3 regions of the Micromonospora sp. NPDC049301 genome follow, and region 2 is predicted to be linked to each of the others. Evidence: predicted binding sites of a transcription regulator. Region 2 holds the regulator's gene; each other region holds the start of a gene.
What was found. Region 2 encodes HrcA, which represses chaperone genes, less so after heat shock. Its sites were predicted from a motif close to GGTTNGCACNCTCNNNNNGAGNGTGCNAACC; they were not measured.
Positions count from the first base shown of each region.

Region 1: the regulator HrcA is predicted to act here: its motif matches at 3,684-3,714, upstream of groES (co-chaperone GroES).
Region 3: the regulator HrcA is predicted to act here: its motif matches at 3,357-3,387, upstream of groL (chaperonin GroEL).

Region 1 covers NZ_JBFAQO010000006.1:266,248-271,698, forward strand. Annotated here, with positions in the region: gene AB0K07_RS19985 (ATP-binding cassette domain-containing protein) at 1-458, opposite strand, end outside; gene AB0K07_RS19990 (substrate-binding domain-containing protein) at 572-1,666, opposite strand; gene ybaK (Cys-tRNA(Pro) deacylase) at 1,845-2,324, opposite strand; gene AB0K07_RS20000 (methyltransferase domain-containing protein) at 2,335-3,537, opposite strand; gene groES (co-chaperone GroES) at 3,848-4,162, shown strand; gene groL (chaperonin GroEL) at 4,233-5,451, shown strand, end outside.
Region 2 covers NZ_JBFAQO010000005.1:545,168-550,618, forward strand. Annotated here, with positions in the region: gene AB0K07_RS18350 (SDR family oxidoreductase) at 1-196, shown strand, start outside; gene AB0K07_RS18355 (16S rRNA (uracil(1498)-N(3))-methyltransferase) at 223-957, opposite strand; gene dnaJ (molecular chaperone DnaJ) at 981-2,126, opposite strand; gene hrcA (heat-inducible transcriptional repressor HrcA) at 2,200-3,222, opposite strand; gene AB0K07_RS18370 (DUF4870 domain-containing protein) at 3,422-4,045, shown strand; gene hemW (radical SAM family heme chaperone HemW) at 4,118-5,341, opposite strand; gene AB0K07_RS18380 (enoyl-CoA hydratase-related protein) at 5,361-5,451, shown strand, end outside.
Region 3 covers NZ_JBFAQO010000008.1:293,373-298,823, forward strand. Annotated here, with positions in the region: gene paaN (phenylacetic acid degradation protein PaaN) at 1-690, shown strand, start outside; gene AB0K07_RS24355 (GNAT family N-acetyltransferase) at 976-1,431, opposite strand; gene AB0K07_RS24360 (cold-shock protein) at 1,774-1,977, shown strand; gene AB0K07_RS24365 (hypothetical protein) at 2,074-3,309, shown strand; gene groL (chaperonin GroEL) at 3,581-5,203, shown strand; gene AB0K07_RS24375 (hypothetical protein) at 5,260-5,451, opposite strand, start outside.

The sequences.
Region 1 (5,451 bases), on a different contig from region 2:
ACGGTCTGGCGCTGCCCCCCGGAGAGGCTGGAGACGTGCTGGCGCAGCGAGGTGACGGTGCGGATGGAGAGCCCGGCCAGCGTCTCGGCGGCGAGCTGTTCCATGGTCGGCTCGTCGAGGACGATGCCCCTGCGCCGCTCCCGGCCGAGGAACATGTTCTGCACGATGTCGAGGTTGTCGCAGAGCGCCAGGTCCTGGTAGACGACCTCGATGCCGAGTGCGGCGGCGTCGCGGGGGTTGCTGATGTGTACCGGTTCGCCGTTGAACAGGAACTCGCCGGCGTCGGTGGGGTGGATGCCGCTGATGCACTTGACCAGGGTGGACTTGCCGGCGCCGTTGTCACCGACCAACGCGGTCACCTCGCCGGGGTGGACGGTGAAGGCGACGTCGCGGAGCACCTGGACGGGACCGAAGCTCTTGTCGATCCCGCGTAGTTCCAGCAGGGGGGTCGCGGACACGGGGGTCTCCTTCTTAAGGGAGGGTCGGGGCCCGTCCGGCGGGCGCCGCCCGGCACGGGGAGGTTCTCCCGTGCCGGGCGGCGTGTGTCGTCGCGGCGGGTACTGCGCGTCGGTCAGCTGATGCCGGCGTCGGCGCAGAGCTTGGCGTACGTCCCGGCGCAGACCTCTTCCTTGGTCACGTAGCCGTCGGCGATGACGTCCTTGATGTTCTCCTTGTAGATGGCCTTCGGGGTGAGCAGCACCGAGGGGACGTCGCGGCCACCCTCCGGGTCCTTCACCGTCTGGCCGGTGTCCTTCTTCTCGCCCTTGGCGAGCGCGATGGCCAGGTCGGACGCGGCCTTGGCCTCTTCCCGGACCGCCTTGTAGACGGTCATGCACTGGTCACCGACGAGGATGTTCTGCAGGCCCTCCGGTGTGGCGTCCTGCCCGGTCACCGGCACCTTGCCGTTGAGCTTGTTCTTCTTCAGGATCGAGATGGCCGCGTTGCCGAGGCCGTCGTTGGCGGCGAGCACGCCGTCGATCTTGCCGTTGGCCTTGGTGAGCTGCTGCTCGAAGATCGTCGCGGCCTGCGCGTTGTCCCACGCCGGCACGGCGTCCTCGGGGCCCTTCGTGTATTCCTTGGCGTCGAACTTCGGCTTGAGCACCGAGTCGTAGCCGTTCTTGAACAGGGTGGCGTTGTTGTCGGTGGGGGAGCCGTTGAGGTACGACACGACCGGGTTCTTGGCGCCCTGGTCGGTCAGGCACTTGACCAGACCCTCGCCCTGGAGCTTGCCCACGGTCTCGTTGTCGAAGCTGACGTAGTACTGGGCGGAGCCGCCCAGGGTGAGCCGGTCGTAGTCGATGGTGGCCACACCCTGCGACTTGGCCTTGTCGAGCACGGCCTTGCCGGTGCCGGAGTCCAGGTTGACGATCATCAGGGCGGTGACGCCGCTGGTGATCATCTGGTCGGCGATGGTCTGGAAGGCGGTCTTGTCGTTCTGGGCGTTCTGGATGTCGTACTGGACGCCGGCGGCCTTGAACGCCTCTTCCAGGAACCGACGGTCCGCGGTCTCCCAGCGGGCGGAGGACTTGCTGTCCGGGAGGATGACGCCGATCTTGGGGGTCTTCGCGGAGCTGGCCTGGTCGTCGCCGGCGTTGTCGCCGCAGGCGGTCATGCTGCCGGTCGTGAGTAGACCCACGGCGGCGATGGTGAGGAGCCCCTTACGCATGTGCAGGGTCCTTTCGGGGTGGGGGAGGCGGTTCTTTTGTTGTGCCCGGCAACGTATTTCGCCTGCGCGCGGGTCCACAAGACCGCCGGAAGGTCAAGTTTGTTGGGAGCAATAACAATTCAGCAACGCGACTGTCACTCCCCGGTCATCCAGGGGTGATGACGCTGGGCGGCAGCGGTCAGCGGGTCTGCAGCGCCGCCGTACGCGCCTCGGTCAACGCCACCAGATCCGCCGCCGCCAGTTCGAGTTGCAGACCGCGCCGGCCAGCGGAGACATAGATCGTCGGCAGGTCCAGCGCGGATTCGTCCAGCACGGTGGGCAGCCGTCGGCGCTGCCCGAGCGGGCTGATCCCGCCGCGCACGTAGCCGGTCGCCCGCTCGGCGACCGCCCGGTCGGCCAGCGCCGCCCGCTTGCCGCCGACCGCCGCCGCGAGCGCCTTGAGGTCCAGCTCGCCGGTGACCGGGACGACCGCCACGGTGAGCCCCCCGTCGACCTCGGTCACCAGCGACTTGAACACCCGCTCCGGCGGCACGCCGAGCGCCGCCGCCACCAGGGCGCCGTAGTTCGGCGCGTCCGGTGCCACCCGGTACGGGTGGGTGCGATGCGCGATCCCACGCTTGACCAGCAGTGCCGTCGCCGGAGTGCCCTGTCCCGCCACGACGACGAACCTAGTCCACCGGTTGGCAGACCAGCACGGTCGGTGCCCCGGCGACCCGGGTGAGCACCAGGCTCGCCGCCGCGTCACCGGCCAGCCGCAGGTCCCGCCGGAGCTGCTCCGGGGTGAGCGCGGAACCCCGCTTGAGGATCTCCACCCGGCCCACCCGGCGGTCCCGCAGCAGGGCACGCAGACGCTTGAGCGAGAACGGCAGCACGTCGGTCACCTCCAGGCAGCGCGCGTACGGCGTGCGGGTGGCCTGGTCGGCGTAGAGGTAGGCGATGCTCGGGTCGCCGAGGGTGGCGTCCAGCTCGCCGGCCAGTTCGGCGACCAGGTGCGCGCGGACCACCGCCGGATCGGGGTCGTACAGGTAGCGGCGTACCGGCCCGACGGCGGCCTCGGCGGCACCCGAGCCGGTGAGCTGGTGGCAGCGGGTCTCCCCGCCGCCCGCCTCCTGCCGGTAGAGGGTGGCGCGACGGGGCACCCCGGCCAGCTCGCCGCACCAGAGCGCGGCCTCGACCAGGTCGCCGTCCACGCCGACCCACTCCGCCTCGGCGCCGGCCGGGATGAGCGCGTGATCCAGCCCCGGTGCCACCTTGACCACGGTGCGCGGCACCCGCTCGGCGAGCCCGGTGACGAAGTCCCACGGCGGGGAGTAGGCGCGCGGGTCGAAGATCCGCCGTCCGGTGCCGGCCCGCCGCCGGGCCGGGTCGCAGAAGACGCCGTCGACCCGGGAGACGTCGAACGTGGTGGCGTCGCCGCACTCGACCGTGAACAGGTCGGCCAGCCCGGCCGCCGCCGCGTTGGCGGCGGCCATCTCGGCGGTCACCGGGTCGGCCTCCACCCCGTACACCCGGATGCCGGCGCGGGCGGCGGCCAGCGCGTCGGCGCCGAGGCCGCAGCCGAGGTCGGCCAGGGTCTGGACGCCCGCGTCGCGCAGCCGGGCGGCCCGGCGGTCGGCGACCACCCGGCGGGTGGCCTGCTCCAGGCCGGCGCGGGTGAGGAACATCCCGGCGGCGGCCGGGCCGAACTTGCCGACCGCCCGGTGGCGCAGCTCGGCCTGGGTGAGCGCCGCCGCGGCCAGCGCCGGCGGCACCCCGGTCGCGCGCAGGGCCGACGCTGCGGTCAGCGGGTCACCGCCGGCCAGCCCGGCCGCCGCCGCGAGCGCGGCCGACCCCTCGGGGGTACGCAGAGCAGCCAGCTGGTCGAGGTCCACCCGATCATTGTCCCGGGCCGGCCGGGCTGCCCGGACGGTGGTGTCAGTCGGTGGACGTGGCGGCGACGACCGCCCGTTCCGTGGCGACACGGCGGGCGGTGCGTTGGCACTCTCCTTGACGGAGTGCTAGCCACGGAATAACCTGCGATTAGCACTCTCACCCTGAGGGTGCCAGCTCCCGGGTCTCGCGACCCGGGTGCGCACGCCAGGCGGACCGGCACCCGCGACGACGGCCCCGCCCGGTGGCATGAGGCAGATTGACGCTGGTCGGCCCCGCCGGCCGGCAACGAAACCAGTACCCCAGGAGGGTATGCCCGTGACTACCGCGACCAAGGTTGCGATCAAGCCGCTCGAGGACCGCATCGTGGTCCAGGCGAACGAGGCTGAGACCACCACGGCGTCGGGCATCGTGATCCCCGACACCGCCAAGGAGAAGCCGCAGGAGGGCACTGTCCTCGCTGTGGGCCCGGGGCGCGTCGACGACAACGGCAACCGGGTTCCGGTTGACGTTCAGGTCGGCGACACCGTCCTCTACTCGAAGTACGGCGGCACCGAGGTCAAGTACGCCGGCGAGGAGTACCTGGTGCTCTCCGCCCGCGACGTCCTCGCGGTCATCGAGAAGTAAGCAACCGATCAGTGTCATTGCCCCGGTCCGGCTCGCCGGGCCGGGGCAGTGGCGCTTCGAAGGGACATTCATGGCGAAGATCCTGAGCTTCTCGGACGACGCCCGGCACCAGCTGGAGCACGGTGTCAACGCCCTCGCGGACGCGGTCAAGGTCACCCTCGGCCCGCGCGGGCGCAACGTCGTCCTGGACAAGAAATTCGGTGCGCCGACGATCACCAACGATGGTGTGACCATCGCCAAGGAGATCGAGCTCACCAATCCCTACGAGAACCTCGGCGCGCAGCTGGTCAAGGAGGTGGCGACCAAGACCAACGACGTCGCCGGCGACGGGACCACCACCGCGACCGTGCTGGCCCAGGCGATGGTCCGCGAGGGCCTGCGCAACGTCACCGCCGGTGCCAACCCGGCGGGCCTCAAGCGGGGCATCGACGCGGCGGCCACCAAGATCTCCGAGGCGCTGCTCGGTCGGGCCGCGGAGGTCACCGGCAAGGAGTCGATCGCGAACGTGGCGACGATCTCCGCGCAGGACTCCACCATCGGCGAGCTGATCGCCGAGGCGATGGAGCGCGTCGGCCGCGACGGTGTCATCACCGTCGAGGAGGGCTCGATGCTCACCACCGAGCTGGACGTGACCGAGGGTCTCCAGTTCGACAAGGGCTTCATCTCGCCGAACTTCGTCACCGACCTGGAGGGTCAGGAGTCCGTCCTTGAGGACGCGTACATCCTGGTCACCACCCAGAAGATCTCGGCGATCGAGGAGCTGCTGCCGCTGCTGGAGAAGGTCCTGCAGAACGGCAAGCCGCTGCTGATCATCGCTGAGGACGTGGACGGCCAGGCGCTCTCCACGCTGGTGGTCAACTCGCTGCGCAAGACCATCAAGGTCTGCGCGGTGAAGGCCCCGGGCTTCGGTGACCGGCGCAAGGCGATGCTCCAGGACATCGCGATCTCCACGGGCGCCGAGCTGGTCGCCCCGGAGCTGGGCTACAAGCTCGACCAGGTCGGCCTGGAGGTGCTCGGCACCGCCCGGCGTGTCGTGGTCGACAAGGAGAACACCACGATCGTCGACGGCGGCGGCCAGAGCGCCGACGTTGCCGACCGGGTGGCCCAGATCCGCAAGGAGATCGAGGCCTCCGACTCCGACTGGGACCGGGAGAAGCTGGGCGAGCGGCTCGCGAAGCTCTCCGGCGGCATCGCCGTGATCAAGGTGGGTGCGGCGACCGAGGTCGAGATGAAGGAGCGCAAGCACCGCATCGAGGACGCCATCGCGGCGACCAAGGCCGCGGTCGAGG
Region 2 (5,451 bases):
CTACGTGGCAACCGACATGGTCACCGAGCACCTGCGCGGCGAGCAGGGCGCGGCGATCCGGGCGCAGAGCCCGTTCGACCGGGTGGCGCGGCCGGAGGAGATCGCCGCCGCGGTGCACTGGCTGGCGTCGCCGCAGGCCGAGTGGGCCTCCGGCACCATCGTCGACCTCAACGGCGCGTCCTACCTGCGCAGCTGACCGCTCCCGCCGACGGCGCCGGCGGGCTACCAGCGGCCGAGGCGGGTGGCGAGCACGCTGAGCGCCGCGACCCCGGCCGTGGAGGTGCGCAGCACCGCGGGGCCGAGCCGGACCGGCCGGCCCCCGGCCTCCCGGAACGCGGTCAGCTCCGCCGGGGCGATGCCGCCCTCCGGGCCGACCACCAGGACGATCTCCCCGGCGGACGGCAGCTCGGCGGTGGTCAGCCGCTCGTCGGCCTCCTCGTGCAGCACGAACCCGGCGGCGGCACCGGCGATCCGGCGGGCCACGGTGGCGGTGGACTCGTCCGGCGAGCCGGCCACCACCGGCAGCCAGGGCCGGCGGGCCTGCTTGGCGGCCTCCCGGGCGGTGGCCACCCACTTCTCCCGGGCCCGTACGCCCCGGTCGCCGCGCCACTGGGTCACCGAGCGGGCCGCCGCCCAGGGCACGATCTCGTCCACCCCGACCTCGGTCATCGCCTGCACGGCCAGCTCGCCCCGGTCGCCCTTGGCGATGCCCTGCACGGTCACCAGCCGGGGTACGGGCGCGTCCACGTACCCCCGGGAGGTGATGGTGAGGTCCAGGCTGCCCCGGCCGACGGCGGTGACCGCGGCGGCGGCCGTGCCGCCCCGGCCGTCGGCGAGCAGCAGCTCCTCGCCGACCCGCAGCCGCTGCACGGTGGCGGCGTGGTGCCCCTCGGGACCATCGAGGGTCAACGCGTCGGCGGTGGGCAGCGACTCCACCAGGAACAGCGGGGCGGACACGATGATCAGGCTAGCCGCGCCGGTCAGGCGTGGCCGTTGAACGCGTCGCGCATCCGGGAGAAGAAGCCGCCCTGCTTGGTCAGCTCGGCGACCTCCTCGCCCCGGGTCTTGGCGAAGTCGCGCAGCATCCGCTCCTGGTCCGGGTCGAGCTTGGTCGGCGTCCGGACGTCCAGGTGCACGTAGAGGTCACCCCGGCCGGTGCCGCGCAGGTGCGGCACACCCCGGGCGCGCAGCCGCAGCGTGCTGGCGGGCTGGGTGCCGGCCTTGACGTCGACCGTCTCCTCGCTGTCCAGCGTCTTGATGGTCAGCCGGGTGCCGAGCGCCGCCGCGGTCATCGGAACGGTGACGCGGCAGTGCAGGTCGTCGCCCTTGCGGGAGTACACGTCGTGCGGCCGCTCGTGGATCTCCACGTAGAGGTCGCCGGCGGTGCCGCCACCCGGGCCCACCTCGCCCTGCTGGGCCAGCCGGATCCGCATGCCGTCCTCGACACCGGCGGGGATCTTGACGGTCAGCGAACGGCGGGTGCGCACCCGACCGTCGCCGGCGCAGGTGGGGCAGGGATGCGGGATGGTGGTGCCGTAGCCCTGGCAGACGGTGCACGGCCGGGCGGAGACCACCTGGCCCAGGAACGTGCGCTGCACCGACTGCACCTCGCCCCGACCGCCGCACGCCTCGCAGGTGGCCAGGTGGGTGCCGGCGGCCGTGCCGGCGCCGGAGCAGGTGGTGCAGAGCACCGCGGTGTCGACCGTGATCGGCGCCTCGACGCCGAACGCCGTCTCGTGCAGGTCCAGTTCGAGCCGCAGGATCGCGTCGGCGCCGGGCCGGGTACGCGGGCGCGGGCCGCGCGCGCCACCGGCCGCGCCGCCGAAGAACGCGTCCATGATGTCCTGGAACCCGACGAACGGGCCGGCCCCGCCGGGGCCACCCGGGCCGCCGGCGCCGCCACCGCCCGGGGCGAGCGGGTCGCCACCCAGGTCGACGATCTGCCGCTTCCGGTCGTCCGAGAGCACCTCGTACGCGGCGTTGATGTCCTTGAACTTCTCCTGAGCCTCCGGGTCCGGATTGACGTCCGGGTGGAACTGGCGCGCCAGCTTGCGGTAGGCGCGCTTGATCTCGTCGTCGGAGGCTTCCCGGCTCACGCCGAGGATGCCGTAGTAGTCCCTGGCCACTGCGTTCCGTGTCCTCATGTTCGTCTCGCGTTGCGCCGGTCGGCGGCCGCAGCCGGCCGTCGGCCCTGACTGGTCAGTTCTGGGCCAGCAGCTCGCCCACGTAGCGTGCCACGGCGCGCACCGTGGCGATGGTGCCGGGGTAGTCCATCCGGGTGGGCCCCAGCACCCCCAGGCCACCCACGATGGTGGCGCCCGGGCCGTACCCCGTGCTGACCACCGAGGCGGCGCGCAGGTTGTCGAACTCGTTCTCGTCGCCGATCAGCACCCGGGTCGTGCTCGGCTCCGTCTCGCCGATGAGCTTGAGCAGCACGACCTCCTCCTCCAGCGCCTCGAGGATCGGTCGCAGCGAGCCCTGGAAGTCGAGCAGGCCGCCCCGGGTGAGGTTGGCGGTGCCGGCCAGCGCGATGCGTTCCTCGTGCCGCTCGACCAGCGTCTCCAGCAGGACGGTGGAGAGCGTGGTCATCGCCGGACGCAGCTCGGGCGGCGCCTCCTCGACCAGCGCCTGCACCAGCGGCGGAGTGTCGGACAGCCGGGCGCCGGCCAGCTTCTCGTTGACCAGGCGGCGCAGGTCGGTGACGTCGTCCGGCGGCACCGGCCCGGGCAGCTCCACCAGCCGCTGCTCCACCCGCCCGGTGTCGGCGATCATGACGAGCATCAGCCGGGTGGTGGAGATCGGCACCAGCTCCAGGTGGCGCACCGAGGAGCGGGCCAGGCTCGGGTACTGCACCACGGCCACCTGCCGGGTCAGTTGGGCGAGCAGCCGCACGGTGCGGTGCACCACGTCGTCGAGGTCGACCGCGCCGACCAGGAAGCGCTCGATGGCCCGGCGCTCGGCCGGGCTGAGCGGCTTGACCCGGGACAGCCGGTCCACGAAGAGCCGGTAGCCGCGGTCGGTGGGCACCCGGCCGGCACTGGTGTGCGGCTGCCGGATGTAGCCCTCCTCCTCCAGCACGGCCATGTCGTTGCGGACCGTGGCCGGGGAGACGCCGAGCTGGTGCCGCTCGACCAGCGCCTTGCTGCCGACCGGCTCCTGCGTGGAGACGTAGTCCTCGACGATGGCGCGGAGCACGGCGAGCTTGCGGTCGTCGAGACCCATCCTCCGCACCTCCTGTCGCACGTAGGCCGCCGGCACGCGGGGGCCGGCAGGCCGTACTGGCACTCGACTGTAGCGAGTGCCAGTCTACGTCGGCGCGCCCGCCGGCGCGATGATCAAGCCCACCGCTGTCCGTTCAGCCGGGCCGGCCCGGCGGTGTCGCTCTGGTGCGGCGTTGCCAGGGGCCCTTACCGTGACATCCATGACTGAACCTCCTCGCCCTCCCGGTGCGGGAGACCCCGGCAACTACCCGCCGGAGCCGACCTCCCCGGGCTCGTCCCCCTCGGCCGAGCCACCCACCGCACCACTGTCCGGGGCGCCCGGCCCGGGCGGCTATCCCCCGGCCGGTGGCTATCCGCCACCCACCGGTGACCAACCGTCGTCAGGCGGCTACCCTCCGCCGGGTGGTTACCCGCCGCCCGGCGGCTATCCGACCGGCGGCTATCCGACCGGCGGCGCCTACGGCGGCCCCGGCGGCGGCTACGCCAGCAACGAGGACAAGACCTGGGCGCTGGTCGCGCACTTCGGCGGCGCCGCCGGCGCGCTGATCAGCTTCGGCCCGCTGGGCTTCGTCGCCCCGCTCATCGCCTACCTGGCCCGCGGTCAGCAGTCGCCGACCGTCCGGGCGCACGCACTGGCCGCGCTGAATTTCCAGATCCTCTGGTCGATCATCGCGTTCGTGCTGCTCTTCGTGAGCTGGTGCCTGTTCTTCCTGCCCAGCATCGCGGTGGTGGTGATCCAGATCCTGTTCGGGATCATCGCCGGCATGAAGGCCAACGAGGGCAGCCACTACCGCTATCCGATGTCGGCCAGCTTCATCAAGTGACCCGGGTCGGCCGCTCCCCCGGCCGGCCCGGTGCACTGCCCCCGGCGGCCCGCCAGCGGCCGTCGCGCCGGCTCAGGGCAGCAGGTCGCGCACCACGGCGTCGGCGAGCAGCCGGCCGCGCAGGGTGAGCACCGCCCGCCCGGCCGCGTACTCCGGTGCGGCCAGCAGGCCACCGGCCAGCGCACGCTCGGCGCCGGCCCGACCGGCCGCGTCGAGCACCGCCAGCGGCAGCCCGCTGGCGAGCCGCAGCCGGAGCATGACGTCCTCCATGTGCGCCTCGTCGGCGGTGAGCACCTCCCGGGCCAGGCCGGGCGACGCGCCGGCGGCCAGCCGCTGGGCGTACGCCGACGGGTGCTTGACGTTCCACCAGCGCACCCCGCCGACGTGGCTGTGCGCCCCCGGACCCAACCCCCACCAGTCGGCGCCGGTCCAGTAGAGCAGGTTGTGCCGGCAGCGGGCCTCGTCGGTGCGGGCCCAGTTGGAGACCTCGTACCAGGACAGGCCGGCCGCGTCGAGGGCAGCGTCCGCGGCCAGGTAGCGGTCCGCGGCGACGTCGTCGCTGGGGTACGGCAGCTCGCCGCGGCGCATCCGGGCGGCCAGCCGGGTGCCGTCCTCCACGATCAGGGCGTACGCGCTGACGTGGTCGACACCGGCGGCGACCACCTGATCCAGCGAGGCGGCGAAGTCCTCGGCCCGCTCCCCCGGCGTGCCGTAGATCAGGTCCAGGTTGACGTGCTCGAACCCGGCGTCGCGCGCCTCCAGGGCGGCGGCGGTGGCCCGGCCGGCGCTGTGCTTGCGGTCCAGGATCGCCAGCACCCCCGGGGAGGCGGACTGCATGCCGAGCGAGATCCGGGTGTAGCCGGCGGCCCGCAGCAGCTTCAGCGATTCCGGGGTGACCGACTCGGGGTTGGCCTCGGTGGTGACCTCGGCGTCGGCGGCCAGCCCCCAGGTGCGGTCGATGCCGTCGAGGATGCGGGCCAGGTCGTCGGCGGGGAGCAGGGTGGGGGTGCCACCGCCGACGAAGACCGCGTCGACCCGTGGCGGTGGGCTGTCGCCGAGCACCCGGGAGGCGAGCGCCAGCTCGGCCAGCACGGTGTCGGCGTACCCCTCGCGGCTGGCGCCGCCGCCCAGCTCGGCCGCTGTGTAGGTGTTGAAGTCGCAGTAGCCGCAGCGGCTGGCACAGAACGGCACGTGGACGTACACGCCGAAGCCGCGCGCGCCGACCGCGGTGGTGGCGGTGGCGGGCAGCGATCCGTCGACGGGGACGGTCTCACCATCTGGAAGGACGCCGGGCATGGCCACTAGTGTGCCCGGCATGACCTCTCCCGACGTGCTCGTGCGGGTCTCCACGGCCCGCGGGGTGACCACCCTCACCCTGGACAGCCCGCACAACCGCAACGCGCTCT
Region 3 (5,451 bases), on a different contig from region 2:
ATGTGCCGCAACCTCGGCTTCACGTTGACGCTGTACAGCGGCCAGATGTGCACCACCTCCCAGAACATCCTCATCCCGGCCGGTGGCATCGAGACCGACCAGGGGCACAAGAGCTTCGACGAGGTGGCCGGCGGGATCGCGGCGGCGGTCGGCAAGCTGACCGCCGACCCGGCCCGGGGCGTGGAGCTGACCGGCGCCATCGTCAACGACGGGGTGCTGGAGCGGCTGGCCGAGGTGACCAAGGTCGGCGAGCCGGTGCTGGAGTCCCGGGCCGTGGCGCACCCGTCGTACGCCGACGCGGTGGTGCGTACGCCGACGATCGTGAAGCTGGGCGCGCACGACGCGGAGACCTACGGCCGGGAGTGGTTCGGCCCGATCTCGTTCGCCATCGCCACCGAGTCAACGGCGCACAGCCTGGAGCTGCTGCGCCGGACGGTCGGCGAGAAGGGTGCCCTCACCGCGGGTGTCTACTCCACCGACGAGACGGTGCTGGACGCGACCGAGGCGGTGGCCGTCGAGGTCGGGGTGCACCTGTCCTGCAACCTGACCGGCGGGGTCTTCGTGAACCAGTCGGCGGCGTTCTCGGACTTCCACGGCAGCGGCGCCAACGCGGCGGCCAACTCGGCGCTGACCGACGGGGCGTACGTGGCCAACCGGTTCCGGATCGTGCAGTCGCGGCGGCACGTCTGATCCTTGGTCGCGGTTAGGGGTTTCCGGGGCAGCCCGCCCCACTCCGGGCGGTCAGGCTTGATCCCTGCGCGGGTCGGGCTGCCCCGGAAACCCGCCGTGGGCACGGTGGTCGTCCACGTGTCCGGCCCGGAGCCCTGCCGCACCACCCCATGATCGTGCTCGATCCAGGATGTAGGGGCCTCCCGCTGGTGGGTTACCACTAGATCCTGGTTGCAGCACGATCATGGCCACCGGCGCGGCGCGGCCATGACCGGCGCGGCGGGTCGGCGCGGTCGTTCTTCTGTTTCAGGCTGGTCTGCGCATCTGGAGTTCGGTCAGGGCCGGGATGGTGGGGTGGGGGACGCGCACGCCGGTGTCGACGAAGCCCAGTCGCTGGTAGGCCCGGTAGGCGCGGTCGTTGCCGACCACCACCTCCAGGAGGAGTTCCGGGCGGCCGCAGGCCCGCGACCAGGCGGCCACCTCGTCGATCAGCTCGCCGAGCAACCCGCTGCCCCGCCAGGCCGGCGTGACGTAGACGGCGTAGATCACGGTCAGCCCGGCCTCGCGCGGCGCGACCGTGCCGCCGGCGTGCCCGACGAACCGCCCGCCGGGATCCGCCACGAACTGGGCGGTCTCCGCACCACGCGAGGTGTACGCCACCCGGGCGGCGTACTCGGCGTGCGGCCGGGCGGCGGCGTCGGCGATCGTCTCCAGGAAGGCCAGCGGGGCGTCGGCCAGCATCTCCAGCCGAAGTGCCCGCATCCGGGCCGCGTCCGCGGGGCGTACCCGCCGGATCGGGACACGCGGCGTCGGTGCCCCGGTGTCGTCGCGCCGCTCGGGCGCGCCGGCGCTGCCGTGAGCCCGGCCGGGCGCGCTCGTCATGCGGCATGCCTATCACAGCGACGGATGGCGATGCCGCCGTACCCGTCACGGCTCCGGAATATGCCCGATTTGTGGTCGTGCGTGGCCGTCACTCCTCGTGTAGCGTGCGATTTCGGTCACCCGTTTCAGCGGCCGTCATCGATCGCCGGAGCGGTGGCCCGAAGGCGTCGGCCGTGCCGTGCGCCGGGGCAGGCGACGCCGCACAGAGTGAGGAAGTGCACCGTGGCACAGGGCACCGTCAAGTGGTTCAACTCGGAAAAGGGCTACGGCTTCATCGCCGTCGACGGCGGGCAGGACGTGTTCGTCCACTTCTCGGCGATCGAGATGGACGGCTACAAGGCGCTCGACGACGGTCAGCGGGTGGAGTTCGAGATCGCCCAGGGCCAGAAGGGTCCGCAGGCGGAGCGGGTGCGCGTCATCGCCTGAGTGGGCCGCCGGTAAGGCCCTGAGGGGCCGGGGCTGCGCCACACGATCGGACCCTGGAAGATCGTGAACCATTCCAGCCGTCGCTGAGGAGGGTTCATGTCCGACCAGCCGCCCCCGGCCGCCCCACCCCCGGGTCAGCCCGACCCGTCCGGTCCGCACTCGGGCGGCGTCAACCCGTCCGGCCCGCACCCGGCCGAGCCCGGTCCGCCTCCCGCTGGTGACCCGACCGCGCCGTCCCCCTGGGGCCCGCCGCCGGCCACCTCGCCGGGCTGGGACCCGACCGTGTCCACGGCCGGAGGCCCTCCGCCGGGCACGCCACCCCCCGGCTGGGACCCGAGCGTGCCGCCCTCGTGGGGGCCGCCACCGGGCCCGCCCCCGCAGGGGTGGGTGTTCCCGCCCACCGGCGGCTACCCGGTCGGTGCCGGTCCGTACGGTGGGCAGCTCTGGTACCCGGGGCCGCCGAGCACCGGGTGGTACCCGCCCGGGGTCGATCCGGCCGATCGGCTGGTCACCCTGCCCGGCGCCGGGCTGAGTGGCTGGTTCGAGCGGTGCGTGGGCGCGGTCCGGCGCGGCTGGAGACTGCTGCTGCCCATCCTCCTGCTCACCCAGGTGCTGCCGGCGGCGGTGCTGTCGGTGCTCTCGCTCGGGCTGGACCCGACCGCGAAGTGGGAGACGACCGCCGTCGGGGAGTCGGCCGCGCTGCCGGACACGTTCCTCACCGACCTGGCCACCGTGTTCCTGGTGCTGATCGGCGGCAGTCTGCTGATCGGGTTGGTGCAGGCCGTGGGCTGGGCCGCCGGCACCTGGGTGATCACCCGCCAGGCGGTCGGTGAGTCGGTCAGCCTGGGTCCGGCGCTGCGCTACGGCCTGCGTCGCGCGCTCGGGCTCTGGGGCTGGACGCTGCTGACCGGCGTGATCATCGGCCTGGGCGTCTGCTTCTGCGTCCTGCCCGGCATCTACCTCGCCTTCGCGCTCAGCATGGTCGGGCCGGTCTACCTCTTCGAGCGGGAGAACCCGATCGGCCGGTCGTTCCGGATGTTCCACGACCGGCTGGGGCTGTTGCTCGGTCGGGTGGCGCTGGTGGCGGCCGCGGTGATCGTCGGCACCCTGGTCGCCAGCGTGCTGGAGGGGGTCGGCAGCGCCCCGTTCGGGGTCGACCCGCTGGCCTCCCCGGGTTCCGCGATCGGCGTGGTGCTGGTGATCGCCGTCAGCGCGGTGCTGGCCCTCCCCGCCCACCTCGCGCAACTGGTGGGGCTGCTGGTGACGTACGCCGAGCAGCGTGCCCATGAGAGGCCGGTGAACGCTGCCGGACTGGCTGCGGAACTCGGCTGACCGAGGCGGTCGTGCTTGCACTCGGCAGGGGAGAGTGCTAAACAAGTCATTGGCACTCGCATACCGTGAGTGCCAATGGTCGGGACGGTGGGGCCAGGGTCGCGCCGGCGCGGAGACGCCGGGGTGACACATGGCCGGTCGTCGCGGGCTATCCGGCCCGGCCGAAGGACGTCGTCGTCGCCAGGTGGCGACGTCCCAAGGTGCGTACACCAGGCGGCCCATCCGGGGCACATCTCGGGTGGCCCGTGAGTGTCCAGGAGGACAACGCCGTATGGCCAAGATGATCGCGTTCGACGAAGAGGCGCGCCGCGGCCTCGAGCGGGGCATGAACCAGCTCGCCGACGCCGTAAAGGTGACCCTCGGCCCGAAGGGCCGCAACGTCGTGCTCGAGAAGAAGTGGGGTGCCCCCACCATCACCAACGATGGTGTGAGCATCGCCAAGGAGATCGAGCTCGAGGACCCGTACGAGAAGATCGGCGCTGAGCTGGTCAAGGAGGTCGCCAAGAAGACCGACGACGTTGCCGGTGACGGCACGACGACGGCGACCGTCCTGGCCCAGGCCCTGGTTCGCGAGGGCCTGCGCAACGTGGCCGCTGGCGCCAACCCGATGGCCCTGAAGCGGGGCATCGAGGCCGCGGTCGCGAGCGTCTCGGAGGAGCTGTCCAAGCTCGCCAAGGACGTCGAGACCAAGGAGCAGATCGCCTCCACCGCCTCCATCTCCGCTGGCGACAGCACCGTCGGCGAGATCATCGCCGAGGCGATGGACAAGGTCGGCAAGGAAGGCGTCATCACCGTCGAGGAGAGCAACACCTTCGGGCTGGAGCTGGAGCTCACCGAGGGTATGCGCTTCGACAAGGGCTACATCTCGGCCTACTTCATGACCGACCCGGAGCGCATGGAGGCCGTCTTCGACGACCCCTACCTCCTGATCGTCAACAGCAAGATCTCGTCGGTCAAGGACCTGCTCCCGATCCTGGAGAAGGTCATGCAGTCGGGCAAGTCGCTGCTGATCATCGCCGAGGACATCGAGGGCGAGGCTCTGGCCACCCTGGTCGTCAACAAGGTGCGGGGCACCTTCAAGTCGGTCGCCGTCAAGGCGCCGGGCTTCGGTGACCGCCGCAAGGCCATGCTCGCCGACATCGCCATCCTCACCGGTGGCCAGGTCATCAGCGAGGAGGTCGGCCTCAAGCTGGACGCCGTCGGCGTCGACATGCTGGGCCGCGCCCGCAAGGTCGTGGTGACCAAGGACGAGACCACCATCGTCGACGGTGCCGGCGACGCCGAGCAGATCCAGGGCCGGGTCAACCAGATCCGGGCCGAGATCGACAAGAGCGACTCCGACTACGACCGGGAGAAGCTGCAGGAGCGGCTGGCCAAGCTGGCCGGCGGCGTCGCGGTCATCAAGGTCGGCGCGGCCACCGAGGTCGAGCTCAAGGAGCGCAAGCACCGCATCGAGGACGCCGTTCGCAACGCGAAGGCTGCCGTCGAGGAGGGCATCGTCCCGGGTGGTGGCGTCGCGCTGGTGCAGGCCGGCAAGACCGCCTTCGACAAGCTGGACCTGGTCGGCGACGAGGCGACCGGTGCCAACATCGTCAAGGTCGCGCTGGACGCCCCGCTGCGGCAGATCGCCGTCAACGCCGGCCTCGAGGGCGGCGTCGTGGTGGAGAAGGTCCGTAACCTCGAAGCGGGTCACGGCCTCAACGCCGCCAACGGCGAGTACGTCGACCTGCTGGCCGCGGGCATCATCGACCCGGCCAAGGTGACCCGGTCGGCGCTGCAGAACGCCGCTTCCATCGCGGCGCTCTTCCTCACCACCGAGGCCGTCGTCGCGGACAAGCCGGAGAAGACCCCGGCTGCCCCGGCTGGCCCGGGTGGCGGGGACATGGACTTCTGAGTCCAGTTCCGACACGTGACGGGGCGGGCCGCTGACGCGGTCCGCCCCGTTCGTCGTCAGGTGGGTAGCGGACGCTGGTTGCGCCGCTTCTGCGCCCGGTCGTACGGCGGGGGCAGTTGGATCGGAGCGTCCACCATCTCCTGCGGCTCGTCGAGCGCCGGCTCGCCGTTGGTGGTCATTTCGGCCAGCTGCTCGGCGTCGCCGTAGTCGAGCCGGTCGAACGGCAGTTGGCCGGGGAGTTCGCCGAC